DNA from 4 places in the Obesumbacterium proteus genome. Region 4 is predicted to be linked to each of the others. Evidence: predicted binding sites of a transcription regulator. Region 4 holds the regulator's gene; each other region holds the start of a gene.
What was found. Region 4 encodes CRP, which controls carbon source genes, mostly activating them, when cyclic AMP is high. Its sites were predicted from a motif close to ATGTGANNNNNNTCACAT; they were not measured.
Positions count from the first base shown of each region.

Region 1 (4,084 bases), 150 kb from region 4:
TCACCACGATAATAAGCGCGGTATAGCCCGCTAAACCGAAGGCATAAGAGTTCTCCACGCGCACCAGCGAAGAGATCCAGGTACATATGCCCGCCCATGCGCAGCACAGGAGCATCATCACCAGCGGCGCACGGATAAACAGCATCATGATCAGCAAACCGCCAATCGAGCCGATAAATGTCCCGATAATACGTAGCCAACCACGGTGACGGATCGCGCCAGAGAAAGGTTCGCCACCAGCTGCAAACGCGGGGCCCGCGGCCACAATAGCCGCGGTTAAAACCGACCAGCGCGGTGTTTCAAGCTGCAAATGAAAGCCAAGAAACAGCGCCAGCACGATAGCAAATGCTAACTTACAGGCAAAACGTAAGCGCAAAAACATGCCACCATTATTCATCATTGCCTCTGTCTGCGCTAAAAAGTGATAGGGATTTGCACGTTAACGTGCATGCAAATCCCAAGTGAAAATCAATGAAAACGTCGTAAGGAGGGATTAGCCAAATTCGCGCAGACGGTGCAGCAGCTGCACCACCGGCGATGACGATTTACGCTCAACGTCTTGTTGGTTGCTCACCACCACGGTGGCGGTTGTCCCAGCCGGATAAGGTGTTTCTTGCTCTTTGTTATCGAGCAAAATTTTCACCGGAACGCGCTGCGCCAAACGAACCCATTCAAGGTTAGAGTCAACGGTCGCCAAGCCTTTGCTATCCGCAGTAGAGCTTTTGTTGTTTACCCCAGCGGATACGCTGTCTACGGTCCCGTACAGAATACGGTTACTGCCCAGCGGCGTAATTTCCACGCGATCGCCGCGCTGGATGCCGTCGAGTTTGGTTTCTTCCATGTAGGCCAGAATGTAGAAGGTGCCTTTTTTCACCAACGCAACCGCCGTAGCGCCACGGTTAATGAACTCACCCTGATGCACGTTCAGGTTGGTTATCCAGCCATCAGCTGGGGCACGCACCACGGTACGTTCTAGATCCAGCTTCGCCAGATCCCGCGTTGACTGTGCTTTCGCCAACTGCTGACGCACCGTTGCCAGCACGTTGCTTGACTGGTCGATCTCTTCTTGAGACATCGCCTGAACGCCTAAACGTACACGACGCCCAGCCTCTTTCGCTTTTTCGCCCACCAGTGTTTGGTAGTAACGCACATCGGCTTCGGCCTGATTTAGCGCTTCTTGATAACGCGGCTGATCGATAACAAACAGGATCTGCCCTTTCTTCACCAGCTGGTTATCGCGAATAGGTACGTCCGAGAGTAGACCGCTGACGTCTGGTGCAATGGCAACAACGTCGGCGGTGAATTTAGCATCACGCGTCCAGGGAGATTCGGTATAAAAGGCCCATGCTTTAAACACGGCAATTGCCGCTACTATCACGATAATCACGGTGATAGCGATGCGGGTCATTTTTATCATAATTTGATTCACAGTGACCTCAGACAAATAAGCAGGTAATCAAGTAGAACAAACAGCAGTACAACGCGGTATTAAACAACGCCGGATGCCAAACAAAGTCGTAGATCCCCGTCGGTTGTAATACTCGCCGGAACAGTAAAAACAGCAGCAAAGCCACCAGCAGTTCAAAAAACACCGGTGGAAAGGACAGGCCAAAAACGACCATTACCGGTAGCAGCCCCATAATTCTCTCCACTCAAATAATATTTAGCCTAGCTCAACGCGGCGTTCTTCGTTGGCTGCATAGCGCCACGAGCGATAACTTTTGCCTTACGCGATCCACTAACCGCCCTCACCCTGAAATACTGGCTGATGGCGTTTAACTCAGAAAAAGGATGTCTGTCAGAGGATGTGAACTACAGGATCTGATGGCAGAAGGACATTTCGTCGTTTCGATACACAGAGGATTATTTCCGCATCGTCAATGACAATATCTTAGCGCAATAATAATCACCATGTATAGAATGTGTGAGCTAAATCACTTTTTATTTAAAATAAACAATCAGTCGTTTTTTTAAGCTATCATCGTTACCTCAAAGGCTGATTGTATGGCAATTTCTCCTGTGCAATCCCATGACCCTATTAAGGTAGATTGAACAATGGAACGACTTAAGCGCATGGCCGTATTTGCCAAAGTAGTTGAATGCGGCTCCTTTACTAGCGCAGGACGCCAGCTTGAGATGAGCGTTTCGTCCATAAGCCAAACCATTTCCAAGTTGGAAAATGAGCTCAATATTAAGCTGCTCAACCGCAGCACGCGCAGCATTGGTTTAACCGAGGCAGGGAAAATTTATTATCAGGGCTGCCGCAAAATGTTGCTTGAGGCGCAGGAAGTCCACGAACAGATTTACGCCTTCAACAATACGCCAACGGGCACCTTACGTATCGGTAGTTCATCGACCATGGCACAAAATGTATTGGCACCGATGACGGCCAGAATGCTGCGTGAATACCCTGGATTATCGATCGATTTAGTTACCGGCGTACCTGCTCCAGACCTTATCGCTGATGGGCTCGATCTGGTGGTGCGGGTGGGCGCATTACAAGACTCCAGCCTGTTTTCCAAGCGCTTGGGTTCCATGCCAATGGTCGTCTGCGCAGCGAAAAGCTATCTCCAGCAGCACGGCACGCCTGAGAAACCCGCGGACATCACCAGTTTTAGCTGGTTGACCTACAGCGTTCGCCCCGACAGCGAATTTGAGCTGATTGCGCCAGAAGGGCAAACGCTGCACCTCTCGCCTCAGGGACGCTTCGTCACCAATGACTCGCAAACGCTCATCCGCTGGCTTAGCGAAGGCGTGGGCATTGCTTACGTGCCGCTGATGTGGGTCATCGAAGAGATAAAACGCGGTGAAGTTGAAATTCTCTTCAGCCGCTATCAATCCGACCCAAGACCGGTTTACGCCTTACATACCCAAAAAGATAAGCTGCCGCTCAAGGTGCAGGTTTGTATTAACTACCTCAGCGAATATTTCACCAAGGTTGGGGAGATTTATCAGGATTATCGGCAGGAGGAGTGAGCTAACTTTTCGTTTGGGGTTCACTATGCAAACTCCGTGTAATATTTCGTCCGCCTGTTTAAAAAGCATTTCTATGAAAACTAAATAGAAGGCGTCCGATGAGAGCCCCATTGCGCGGGGGCTCTCAACTCACGCGCTTCTATCCGAGATGCCATTTTCGCTCCGGTTTGGTATCGCCCGTCCAGGGCGCCCCAAACTCCAGCATGACATCCATGTCATGCTGGCTCGTCCAACCAAAAACTAAACAATTAAAAGGCAAATACGGACAACGTTTTTGCTTTGTTGAATGGAATGCATATTAGAGTCACCAGCAGGGATGCTGGTGACAGGTTGAGGGCGCACAGGATGTGCGCTCCGAGACCGGTCGGTCAAACAACTCGGTAAAAAGCGCGAGAGTCGAGAGGTTGCGCGCTAGCAACCTTTCGTCGGACGCCTACGCCAAGTAACAGCATAGAAAAACCAGAAACTGACTGGCGGACGAAACCCTTCACCGTTCAAGTATAGAAATACCGAAATGTAAGGCGACAGCTTACGCCGTTCCCCCCACCGTCATTGAATCCAGCTTCAACGTTGGCTGACCCACGCCAACCGGCACGCTCTGCCCTTCTTTGCCGCATACGCCAACGCCTTTATCCAGCGCCAGATCGTTACCGACCATAGAAATTTGCTGCATGGCTTCAATGCCTGAACCAATCAACGTTGCGCCTTTCACCGGTTTGGTGATTTTGCCATTCTCAATCAGATAAGCCTCTGACGTAGAGAAGACAAATTTGCCCGACGTAATATCGACCTGACCACCGGCAAAATTCGGCGCATACAGGCCATATTCAACGCTAGAAATAATATCCTGTGGCGATGATTTGCCCGCCAACATATAGGTATTGGTCATGCGTGGCATTGGCAGATGCGCATAGGATTCACGGCGACCGTTACCGGTTGGCGCAAGCCCCATCAGGCGAGCATTCATTTTATCCTGCATAAAGCCTTTCAGAATGCCGTTTTCAATCAATACGTTGTATTGACCCGGAACGCCTTCATCATCAATTGCCAGCGAGCCACGACGTCCGCTAATCGTGCCGTCATCGACAACGGTACACAGTTCAGAAGC
Region 1 covers NZ_CP014608.1:1,201,252-1,205,335, reverse strand. The annotation lists gene aaeB (p-hydroxybenzoic acid efflux pump subunit AaeB) at 1-382, opposite strand, end outside; gene aaeA (p-hydroxybenzoic acid efflux pump subunit AaeA) at 494-1,417, opposite strand; gene aaeX (p-hydroxybenzoic acid efflux pump operon protein AaeX) at 1,437-1,640, opposite strand; gene aaeR (HTH-type transcriptional activator AaeR) at 2,056-2,976, shown strand; gene tldD (metalloprotease TldD) at 3,506-4,084, opposite strand, start outside.
Region 1: the regulator CRP is predicted to act here: its motif matches at 1,923-1,940, upstream of aaeR (HTH-type transcriptional activator AaeR).

Region 2 (4,084 bases), 1.2 Mb from region 4:
ATGTTCAGCGGCTTGTTGAGGATACGGGTACGGGTGAAATGAGACAGCAGATCACCTGGCATACCTTTAGGCAGCTCGATAGTTGAGTGAGAAGCAAACAGCTTGATGTTACCGATGTAACGGCTGCTGATATCACCTTCGTTAGCGATAGCGCCAACGATATGACGAACTTCAACACCATCATCACGGCCAACTTCAATACGGTACAGTTCCATATCACCGGCTTCACGACGTTCACGACGTGGAGCTGCGCCTTCGCGAGCTTCACGTGGCTCACGGTCGCCACGACGAGCGAAACGGTCACCGCCGCGTTCGTTGCGATCGTCACGGTCACGGAATTCGCGACGTGGACGACGTTCCATTACTGGATCTGGTGGCAGGATCAGAGGACGTTCGCCCTGTGCCATTTTCAGCAATGCTGCGGCCAGAGTTTCCATATCCAGCTCATCTTCCGGCTGCAGTTTAGTCAGCAGATCGCGGTATTTGTCCAGATCGCTGCTTTCCAGCTGCTGCTGAACTTTAGCGGCAAACTTAGCCAGACGACGTTGACCCAGCAATTCTGCATTCGGGATTTCAACTTCTGGAATAGTCAGCTTCATGATGCGTTCGATGTTGCGCAGCAGACGACGTTCGCGGTTCTCAACGAACAGCAATGCGCGACCTGCACGGCCAGCACGACCGGTACGACCGATACGGTGAACGTAAGACTCTGAGTCCATCGGGATGTCGTAGTTAACAACCAGACTGATACGGTCAACGTCCAGACCACGTGCAGCAACGTCAGTTGCAATCAGGATATCCAAACGACCGTCTTTCAGACGCTCCAGAGTCTGCTCACGCAGAGCCTGGTTCATATCGCCGTTCAGTGCAGCGCTGCTGTAACCGTTACGTTCCAACGCTTCTGCAACTTCCAGAGTGGCGTTTTTGGTACGTACGAAGATGATTGCAGCATCGAAATCTTCAGCTTCAAGGAAACGAACCAGCGCTTCGTTTTTACGCATACCGAACACAGTCCAGTAGCTCTGGCTGATGTCTGGACGCGTGGTAATGCTTGACTGAATGCGTACTTCCTGTGGCTCTTTCATGAAGCGACGGGTAATACGACGAATAGCTTCTGGCATAGTTGCAGAGAACAGCGCCGTTTGGTGCTGTGCTGGGATCTGCGCCATGATGGTTTCAACGTCTTCGATGAAGCCCATACGCAGCATTTCATCCGCTTCGTCCAGAACCAAACCGCTCAGGTTAGACAGGTTCAGGGTGCCACGTTTCAGGTGGTCCAGCAGACGACCAGGAGTACCCACAACAATTTGTGGCCCCTGACGCAGAGCGCGCAGCTGTACGTCGTAGCGTTGGCCACCGTACAGAGCAACAACGTTTACGCCGTTCATGTGTTTAGCGAAGTCAGCCATCGCTTCAGAAACCTGAACTGCCAGCTCACGAGTTGGAGCCAGAACCAGCACCTGTGGTGCTTTCAGGCTTGGATCAATATTGTGCAGCAGCGGCAAAGAGAACGCAGCTGTTTTACCGGAACCGGTCTGAGCCATACCCAGAACGTCACGGCCATTTAAAAGGTGAGGAATACATTCCGCCTGGATAGGAGACGGTTTTTCGTAGCCCAGATCGGTCAGGGCTTGGATAATTGGTGCAGCTAACCCTAGGTCAGCAAAAGAAGTTTCGAACTCAGCCATGTACACGTGCCTCATTGATGGCGGCCAGTCTACATAACTCGTCTAGAAAATGGACAATGATTTTCATTGAAAAGTGTGAACCGGCTCAAATTAGATTAAATAACGAACAAAAAGCCCTCACCTCAAGGAGGTGATAAAGCAATTAAAAAAGTATAGGCGTAGTTGTTCGTCAGCTATTGCTGGTCCGATTCTGATAGGTCGTCTTGCTCTTGGCCCAAAAGCGCCAATTCCAACAGTGCATAGCGGTGCTCAACAAAGTTATGTACGTTGTTGGCAACCGTCAGTTTGAACAGCGCAGAGGCACTGCTCTTGTCCCCCAGACTCAGGTAATATTTACCTAAATAGAAGTCAGTTTCACTGAGATGCTCAGCGAGCGAAGTGTTATCCGTTGCATCTTCCTGTAAGCGTGTCATCAATGTTTTCTGATTGATGGTGCCCAGGTAGAATTCGACAATATTCCATCCCCATTGATTCCTGTTCGCCTTGTTATATCGCTGTTCCAGCGAGGCAGTGGCTTTCTTTGGATCGATTTCACGTTCCACAAGGTAAAGCCATAACGAACGGAATGGATCATTGGGATCGTCTTGATAAAACGCCTGCAGATCATCCTGCGCTAACGGGTATCGACCACCATAATACAGTGCGATGCCTCGGTTTAAACGCGCGTAGTTGTAAGTTGGATCAAGCTCTAGTACAGAATCAAACGCTTCATAGGCGGCATCAAAATTGCCAGCCTGCGTTAAGTAAATCCCCAGATAGTTAAAAACTTCTGGCATATCAGGACGAATAGCCAGCGCTTGCGAAAAATCGTTACGCGCTAAAGCTCTCAGTCCTAGACTATCATACAGTACTCCGCGCTCATATAAAAGCTGTGCGCGTTCATCATCTGTCAATGCACGGCTAGCAAGGATTTGTTCCATGCGCGCCAGCATGACTTCCTGTTGCAGCGAAGGCTGTAACGGAATTGCTAGTACTTCGTCTTTACGCCAATCAAGGTTGCTGCATCCTGCCAGCAGAATTGCTGTCGCAACGTAACACCAGCGCAAGATAGGCTTCATTTCCCAACTCCCGAAGACCAACATCGGATTGATTTCCTATCATCCATATAAGCAAATACATCCTGTATTTGCGTAACAAACGGCTTCCCGCCTATGCAGGAAGCCGTAATACTGAACGGTTTGTTATTCAGCAGCTGGAGCAGCGGCCTGTTCTGGCGCGCTTGCCTCTTTGATGCTCAGGCGGACGCGACCCTGACGGTCAACTTCCAGAACCTTAACAGGAACGTCCTGACCCATCTGCAGATAGTCGGTCACTTTCTCAACACGCTTGTCAGCGATCTGAGAAATATGTACCAGACCTTCTTTACCGCCACCGATAGCAACGAATGCACCGAAATCAACGATACGGGTTACTTTACCCTGATAGATGCGGCCAACTTCGATTTCAGCAGTAATTTCTTCGATGCGACGAATAGCATGTTTCGCTTTTTCGTTGTCGGTTGCTGCAATTTTAATTGTGCCATCATCTTCGATTTCGATAGTCGTGCCAGTTTCGTCAGTCAATGCACGAATAACAGAACCACCTTTACCGATGACATCTTTGATCTTCTCAGGATTGATCTTGATGGTATGGATACGTGGAGCGAATTCAGAGATATCGCCACGCGGCGCGTTAATCGCCTGTTCCATTACACCCAGAATGTGCAGACGTGCACCTTTAGCCTGATTCAGAGCCACCTGCATGATTTCGCGGGTGATGCCTTCGATTTTAATATCCATCTGCAGCGCAGTGATACCTTCGCGGCTACCTGCAACTTTGAAGTCCATGTCGCCCAGATGATCTTCGTCACCCAGAATATCAGACAGAACGACGAAGTTTTCGTCTTCTTTAACCAGACCCATAGCGATACCAGCAACGGCAGCTTTGATCGGCACACCTGCGTCCATCAGTGCCAGTGAAGCACCACAAACAGAGGCCATAGAAGAAGAACCGTTAGATTCGGTGATTTCTGAAACCACACGAACGGTGTACGGGAATTCGTCTTGCTTAGGCATTACTGCCAGCACGCCGCGCTTCGCCAAACGACCGTGACCAATTTCACGACGCTTAGGTGAGCCCATCATGCCAGTTTCCCCTACGGAGTACGGAGGGAAGTTATAGTGTAGCAGGAAGCGGTCAGTCTGCTCGCCGGTCAGGCCATCGATGTTCTGAGCATCACGTTCTGTACCCAGAGTTGCGGTAACCAGAGCCTGAGTTTCACCACGAGTGAACAGTGCAGAACCATGGGTGCGAGGCAGTACGCCAGTGCGAACGTCCAGACCACGGATCATGTCTTTTTCACGGCCATCGATACGTGGCTCGCCACGCAGCACACGGCTACGTACAACATTTTTCTC
Region 2 covers NZ_CP014608.1:4,873,549-4,877,632, forward strand. The annotation lists gene DSM2777_RS22815 (DEAD/DEAH family ATP-dependent RNA helicase) at 1-1,688, opposite strand, end outside; gene yrbN (protein YrbN) at 1,681-1,755, opposite strand; gene nlpI (lipoprotein NlpI) at 1,862-2,746, opposite strand; gene pnp (polyribonucleotide nucleotidyltransferase) at 2,870-4,084, opposite strand, start outside.
Region 2: the regulator CRP is predicted to act here: its motif matches at 1,762-1,779, upstream of yrbN (protein YrbN).

Region 3 (4,084 bases), 1.6 Mb from region 4:
ACTGAAAACCTTCACAAACGGCATAATTGCGATAACTTGTTTTCATGATGTGATCAGTAGCACATTTCTGAATTTAATTGTATGATGAATGCGTTTTCTTTCTTAGGTATTCACTGATGTCAAAAGCATTTTCAGTTTGCTGGCAGTATTTGAGAGCTTTCATATTAATTTACCTGTGTTTGTTTGCAGGGAATGCCATCTCAACGCTGCTGCCAATCACAATTCCAGGCAGCATTATTGGCATGCTGATCTTATTTGCCCTGCTGGCATCACAAATCATGCCAGCAAAATGGGTAAAGCCTGGTTGTAATATTTTAATCCGCTATATGGCGCTGTTGTTCGTCCCGATCGGCGTTGGCGTGATGCAGTACTACGACGTGCTGACCAAGCAGTTTGGTCCTATCGTCGTATCGTGCCTCATTAGTACTTTGATTATTATGGTTGTCGTTGCTTATAGCTCCCACATGGTGCACCGCGAACGCATCATCGGTGAAGCTACCGACGGCAGCGAGGAGAAAAAATAATGGCTTATATTTGGTGGTCGTTACCACTCACGCTGTTAGTCTTTTTTGGGGCTCGCCGTATTGCCCAAAAGCTAAATATGCCGTTATTGAATCCGTTGCTTGTATCAATGGTAATTATTATTCCTTTGCTACTGCTGCTCAAAATTCCTTACGAGCATTATTTTGCGGGCAGTTCAACGCTGAACAGTTTGCTACAACCCGCCGTGGTCGCATTGGCATTTCCACTGTATGAACAGATCCACCAGATCCGAGCACGCTGGAAATCCATTATCACTATCTGTTTTATCGGTAGCGCCACTGCCATGATTTCAGGTACCGCGATTGCGCTGTGGATGGGCGCGTCGCCAGAAATCGCCGCTTCGGTGATGCCGAAATCTGTGACCACACCGATTGCGATGGCCGTTGCACAGTCGATTGGTGGTATTCCTGCCATCAGTGCGGTATGCGTTATTTTCGTTGGGATTTTGGGGGCTGTATTTGGCCATACTCTTTTGAACTTGATGAAAATTAGTACCAAGGCCTCGCGCGGTTTGGCGATGGGCACCGCCTCGCATGCCCTTGGCACCGCACGCTGCGCTGAGATGGACTTTCAGGAAGGTGCATTCAGCTCATTGGCTCTGGTTATCTGCGGGATTATCACTTCGCTGCTCGCGCCATTCCTCTTCCCAGTGTTGTTGCACTTATTTAGCTAAGCCTGCCTTCTGTCTCCCCTCATCGGGGAGACAGAAAGAAACAAAAGTCACAAATACCCGCGATACATCTCACACTTCTTTCATTTGTTACATTGATTACATCAAAATAGTGATAATAGTCACATAATAAAGCCAATCGGTTGCCTAGAATACTCCCCCGTAACTAACTAAGAGGCTCCCCCATGCACGCACGATACGACGCGGCATTCAGCCAACTGCCAGCCGCTTTGCAGGCGGCGCTCTCACCGATTCTCAATGATGCTGATTTCCACGCGGTGATTACCGCTTCTCAAGTCGAAAGTCTGAAACAGGCTACCGGCATGAGCGACCGCGAATTAGCATTTGCCCTGCTTCCTATGGCCGCCGCATGCTCACTGGCACCCATCTCCAAATTTTACGTTGGTGCCGTTGCGCGCGGTGTTAGCGGCAACCTGTACTTCGGTGCCAACATGGAGTTTCTGGGCGCGCCGATGCAGCAAACCATCCACGCAGAACAGTGCGCGGTAACACACGCATGGCTGCGCGGCGAAAAAGCACTGACTTCCATCACGGTTAACTACACCCCCTGTGGCCACTGCCGACAGTTTATGAATGAGCTGAATACCGGCATCAAACTGGCGATTAACTTACCAGGACGTCAAGCCGCCACGCTGGGTGATTATCTGCCTGACGCCTTTGGCCCACGCGATCTTGAAATCAAAACCCTGCTGATGGATGAAGAAAACCATAACCTCAGCTTGGCTAATGCGGACGAATTAACATTAGCAGCGTTAGACGCTGCCAACCGCAGCCATGCGCCTTACAGCCATGCCTATAGCGGCGTGGCGCTGGAAGCCGAGGACGGTAGTGTTTATAGCGGACGCTATGCTGAAAATGCGGCCTTTAACCCAAGCTTGCCGCCGTTACAGGCTGCGCTGATTCTGATGAACGTTTCAGGCAAAGATGTGCTGCGTACTCGCCGTGCTGTCTTGGTTGAAACAGAAGACGCCGTGTTCTCTCAATGGGATGCAACCCAAGCAACGCTGCATGCGTTAGGCTGCACTCAGGTAGAACAGGTTCAGATTTAAGCTGTTTTTAACGCAGGGTCATTCGGCTCTGCGCTCCCATTCCTCGCCAAATCCTGTAAAAAAGTGTTACTTAGCTCGCACTTTCCCTGCTAAATGTCATCTTTCTATAACAAGCATTGAACAACTTATTAGTATCTCTTAGGATCGCTGGGATGACGCATTAAAATCTCTGATAATCTGATTACTATACCCAAAATAATTCGAGTTGCATTGAGGCGGCAAGTGAGCGAACCCCGATGAGCTTACCCAAGTAAGTGATTCGGGTGAGTGAGCACAGCCAACAAAAATGCAGCTTGAAGTATGATGGGTATACCGCCCGACATAAAGAGTGCTACCCATGGAACTGGAATACGAAAGTAAACGTCCGTTGTACATCCCCTACGCAGGCCCGATCCTGCTGGAATTCCCCCTGCTAAATAAAGGCAGCGCCTTTAGCGAAGAAGAACGCAGCAACTTCAACCTACACGGCCTGCTGCCTGAAGCCGTTGAAACGATTGAAGAACAAACCGAGCGCGCCTACCGCCAGTATCTGGATTTCAAAACCGATAACGATAAACATATTTACCTGCGCAATATCCAAGATACCAACGAAACCCTGTTCTATCGCATGCTCGATGCCCATCTGAGTGAAATGATGCCAATCATTTACACCCCGACGGTCGGCGAAGCCTGTGAGCATTTCTCTGATATTTACCGTCGCGCCCGTGGCCTGTTCATCTCCTATCCGAACCGCGACCGCATCGACGACATGCTGCAAAACGCCACCAAGCAAAACGTAAAAGTTATCGTCGTGACCGACGGTGAACGCATCTTGGGTCTAGGCGATCAGGGCATCGGCGGCATGGGGATACCTATCGGTAAGTTATCACTGTACACAGCCTGCGGCGGCATCAGCCCGGCCTATACGCTGCCGGTGGTGTTAGATGTGGGCACCAATAATCCACAGCGCTTGAACGATCCGCTGTATATGGGATGGCGTCACCCACGCATTTCCGGTGATGAATATTATGCCTTCGTTGACGAGTTCATTCAGGCCGTGAAACGCCGCTGGCCAAATGTGCTATTGCAGTTTGAAGATTTCGCCCAGAAAAACGCCACCCCGCTGCTTAACCGTTATCGTGATGAGCTGTGCTGTTTCAACGATGATATTCAAGGCACCGCGGCCGTTACGCTGGGTAGTCTGATTGCCGCCAGCCGTGCGGCCGGAAGCCAGCTGCGCGATCAAACGATTACGTTCTTAGGCGCAGGTTCTGCCGGTTGTGGTATCGCCGAACAAATCATTGCCCAGATGAAATCTGAAGGCCTGAGCGATGAAGAAGCACGCCAGCGCGTCTTTATGGTCGATCGCTTTGGCTTGCTCACAGACAAACTGCCAAACCTGCTCGAGTTCCAAAGCAAGCTGGTGCAAAAAAGCACATCACTAGCAAACTGGAAAGTAGAAAGCGATGCAATTTCACTGATGGAAGTGGTGCGTAACGCGAAACCTACCGTTCTCATCGGCGTTTCGGGTCAGCCAGGCTTGTTTACCGAAGAAATCATTCGCGAAATGCACAGCCACTGCGCGCGCCCAATCGTTATGCCATTGTCGAACCCAACGTCACGCGTTGAAGCACGTCCAGAAGACATTATTAACTGGACCGATGGCGCGGCGTTGGTCGCTACCGGCAGTCCGTTCGGGCCGGTAAGCTATAAAGATCAGATCTTCCCGATCGCGCAATGTAATAACTCATACATCTTCCCAGGTATTGGGCTCGGTGTTCTGGCCTCAGGAGCAAAACGCGTCACCGACGGCATGCTCATG
Region 3 covers NZ_CP014608.1:2,683,668-2,687,751, reverse strand. The annotation lists gene DSM2777_RS12800 (CidA/LrgA family protein) at 117-524, shown strand; gene DSM2777_RS12795 (CidB/LrgB family autolysis modulator) at 524-1,216, shown strand; gene cdd (cytidine deaminase) at 1,399-2,283, shown strand; gene DSM2777_RS12785 (NAD-dependent malic enzyme) at 2,621-4,084, shown strand, end outside.
Region 3: the regulator CRP is predicted to act here: its motif matches at 1,324-1,341, upstream of cdd (cytidine deaminase).

Region 4 (4,084 bases):
GGCTTTGGCAGATGAAATAACATGCCGAGGCTACTGCCTGCCGCCAGCGTAATGCCTAATCGTGCGGCGTTGCGCAGCGCGACTGACTTTAACGAAAGATAGGCGCGCAACGCAGGCCAGAAGGGAAGCCGTTGCTGAGTGGACATCAGATTGCGTTGATATAATGGGCGTTGGCGCTCGAGTAGGCGAGCCACGCGGCTAAAATGGTAGTAACAGAATTTGCCAACGGGGTTATCTGGGTGCTGATTAGACAGTTTTTCTAGCGCAGATAGCTCGTTATCCATCGAGAAATGTTGGGGATAACGGTGATATAAAATATCGTCAGCAACCGTTTTGAGCCGTTCTGTAATGACCTGAGCATTGCGGCGTAAAATCGCTTCGGCCTGACTTTTTTCGACCAGCTTTTGTACTTCATCGGGCTGAGACAGGCTAACGGTGATGTGTTCTTGCAAATCTAATGCGACCTGAAAATAGCGCAGCAGGCGTTTGTATTCAGGATTATGCACCAACGAAAGCATGTGCATTTGTTGGTATATCTGAGCAATAAGATCCATCACTTTTTGCTGACGTTGCAGCAACGGAGGCAGTGCGGTTTCAGGATCGATATGCTGAGTTAGCAGGCTGTACTTGGCTTCCATGTAGTCGCCAAGCTGAACGTAAAGCTGGCTGAGGTTTTCGCGGATCGGTTGCCCCTTCCACAGCAGGAACCAAAACCAGGTGAAAGCGCCATACCAAATAGTACCGACAATATACAGCAGTGGCCCATGCCAGATCGGCACGCTTCCCGCCATACTCAGGGTAAAAATAGAGGCAACCAGCGCTGCTGGCATAAGTCGCGCATGTAGCGGGCTAATCTCACCGTTAACGCCGAGCAATAAAGCCAAACCGAGCATGATCAGCGGTAGGGGAATTTGCCAAAGTAAGCATTGCTGTAGCAGAAAACTGCTAAAGGCAAATAAGCTGCCGCCAACGACTAAGCGTTTGATAAAGCGTTTATGTGGGGTATCGAGTCCGGCAATATTGCAGCAGGCGGGAACTAAAGAGAACATCAGCCCAAGTTGTAGATTACCTATCAACAGACCGAATAGCACAGGAAGACACAGCACCAGCGTTTGACGCAGTGCGTAGTTGACTTCCGGGTGGTAGATGAACCGCCGCCACATAGCCAAAGAAACCCGTGCAGCAAGGCTACACGGGCGTCATCTATCAGCGAGTGCCGTAAACGACGATGGTTTTTCCGTGTGCGGAGATCAGATTTTGATCTTCCAGCATCTTCAGAATACGACCAACGGTTTCACGGGAGCAGCCAACGATCTGGCCAATTTCCTGACGAGTGATCTTGATCTGCATACCATCTGGATGAGTCATGGCATCTGGCTGTTTGGCCAGATTCAGCAGGGTCTGAGCGATACGACCGGTTACGTCCAAGAACGCAAGGTTGCCGACTTTTTCAGAGGTAACCTGTAAGCGGCTAGCCATCTGAGCAGAAAGGCGCATCAGAATATCTGGATTGACCTGAATGAGCTGGCGGAATTTCTTGTAGGAAATTTCAGCCACTTCACAGGCGGTTTTTGCACGAACCCAGGCGCTACGTTCTTGCCCTTCCTCAAATAAGCCTAGTTCACCAATGAAATCGCCCTGATTCAGATAAGAAAGGATCATTTCTTTGCCTTCTTCATCTTTAATCAATACAGCAACGGAGCCCTTAACGATGTAGTACAGGGTTTCAGCCTTTTCACCTTGGTGGATCAGGGTACTTTTGGACGGATACTTGTGGATATGGCAATGAGACAAGAACCATTCAAGAGTCGGGTCTGTTTGCGGTTTGCCGAGAACCATTCGCTATTATCCTCTGTTGTTATCGCTGCCCTAATATCGGGATACTGATCCTGACAGTGTGCTTATCGTGGCACGGGGCTTTGCTTATTAACTTGTTATAGCACTTCATAATCGAGATATAGAGTAATAGGCTAAGGTAATTATTTCCTAGAGTTATTGATCTATACCCGTTTCAATCCATAAAGATCCATTTCGGCATAGTTTGTAGCACAGCTTTGTGCAGGTGTCTTGTGTTGTCTCGCTTCAGCATCAAGAAGTGAGGCCTCGGATTGCCTGTTTTTTATAGAAAGCGTAGTCTGATGCCAAAATTTAACCAAAGGGGTGATAAACATGCAGGCACGAGTGAAATGGGTTGAAGGGATGACTTTTCTGGGTGAATCCGCTTCAGGACACCAGATTCTTATGGATGGAAACGCTGGCGACAAAGCACCAAGCCCAATGGAAATGGTGCTGATGTCTGCGGGTGGATGCAGTGCGATTGACGTGGTTTCAATTTTGCAAAAAGGGCGACTGGACGTGCGCGACTGTGAAGTGAAATTAACCTCTGAGCGTCGTGAAGAAGCCCCTCGTTTGTTTACTCATATCAATCTGCATTTTGTGGTTACCGGCAAAGGGCTGACCGATAAAGCCGTTGAACGTGCGGTTGCCTTATCGGCCGAGAAGTATTGCTCGGTAGCGCTGATGTTGGGTCAGGCGGTGAATATTACTCACAGCTTTGAAACTATCGTGGTTGAGTAACGTTTTTACTCCCAAGCATAGTTTTGGCATTCCCAACGTAATAAATCCAGGAATCGCCGCGCCGTTAAGGTGAGCGGCGATTTTTGCGAATAGAACACGCAGTATTGGGCGGTGGGTAAATCGTCGATAGGCAATGCACAGAGCGTATTGCCTAATCCCAGCGGAGTCCGCATCGCCCGAGCCACGATGGTCAGATATTGTGCCTGTTGCACCATGCTTAATCCGCAAACCACGGAGTCCGTTCGGATCGGTGATTGGCTAAGCTGGTGGTAAAAATTCCCCATGGCGGATTCTAGCTGCTGGTAATAACCCATATCGGTTTCGGGTATCAGCCATTTTGCGTGCTTCAGCTCTTCTAACGATTTCGCTTGAGAAAATGGGTTGTCGCGGTGAGCGATAATGCAAAAGGGCGATTCAAATAACGGCTCACGTACCAGATCTATTGGCGTGGTTTCGGCTGTTAGCGTGCCGATGGCAAAATCGAGTCGCCCTTCACGCAAAGCCGGTAGAAGCGTCGAGAGCTGCGCTTCTTTGGCGTGTATATTGGCCTGTGGAAACTGAGACTTAAAGGTATCAGCGGCCTGAGGAAACACGGTTAGCGCAATTAGCGATGAAAAGCCTACAGAAACTGATCCTTGAGAATATTGGCTTATCTGCTCAATTTCATCTGCCGCGCGCTGTAGTTCTTCCAAAATAAGCTGCGAGCGTGCCGCAAACGCGCTTCCTGTTTCAGTCAGCATCATTCCTTTGGCTCCGCGCACGATAAGCTGCGTATTCAGCGTATGTTCCAATTCTTTGATCGCTCTGCTTATTGCTGGCTGTGACTGGTTTAATGCGCGTGCGGCGGCGCGAATACTTCCGCGACGAATCACTTCCTGAAACGTTTTTAACTGCTGAATTTTTGGCAGATATTTCACCGCGCTTCCCCTATCAATAAAAAGCATCACCCCCAAAAAAATGACATCTTACACGGTGTGGGTAAAGACGATATTTTCATCAATGCCATCTGGCGCGCAGTTAATAAAAAGAAAGCGATGCACATCACATAAGCACCCCTATGCGTTTGAGCCTCTGTCAGGGTTGACGCCGTTCAGCGAGGAGTTTGGCTATGCAATTTCAGCGCCGTTCATTGATGATTTTTTTACTGTTTATCGGTTACGCCATCGTTTATATCGACAAAACCGTGGTGGGGTTTGCTCTGCTACCTATCGAACGTGAGTTTTCACTCCAGCCTGAGCAATTAGGCTATATCACCGGCGTTTTTTTCCTCGCCTATTCTATTTTCCAGATCCCCGCCGGTTGGCTTAACGATCGCTTCGGATTCAAAAAAGTCTTGTGTAGCTCACTGTTCCTGCTGGGCGGGTTTGCTATGTGCTTTGGCTGGTTGGGGCTCACTTTTGGTTTATTGCTGACGTTTCGTTTTCTAGCGGGTATGGGACATGCGGGCTATCCAACCTCCTGTGCGAAAGCGGTGACGGCGAATTTTCCCGTTGAGCAGCGTACTTTT
Region 4 covers NZ_CP014608.1:1,052,623-1,056,706, forward strand. The annotation lists gene DSM2777_RS04975 (YccS/YhfK family putative transporter) at 1-1,163, opposite strand, end outside; gene crp (cAMP-activated global transcriptional regulator CRP) at 1,207-1,839, opposite strand; gene DSM2777_RS04985 (OsmC family protein) at 2,170-2,577, shown strand; gene DSM2777_RS04990 (LysR substrate-binding domain-containing protein) at 2,583-3,494, opposite strand; gene DSM2777_RS04995 (MFS transporter) at 3,686-4,084, shown strand, end outside.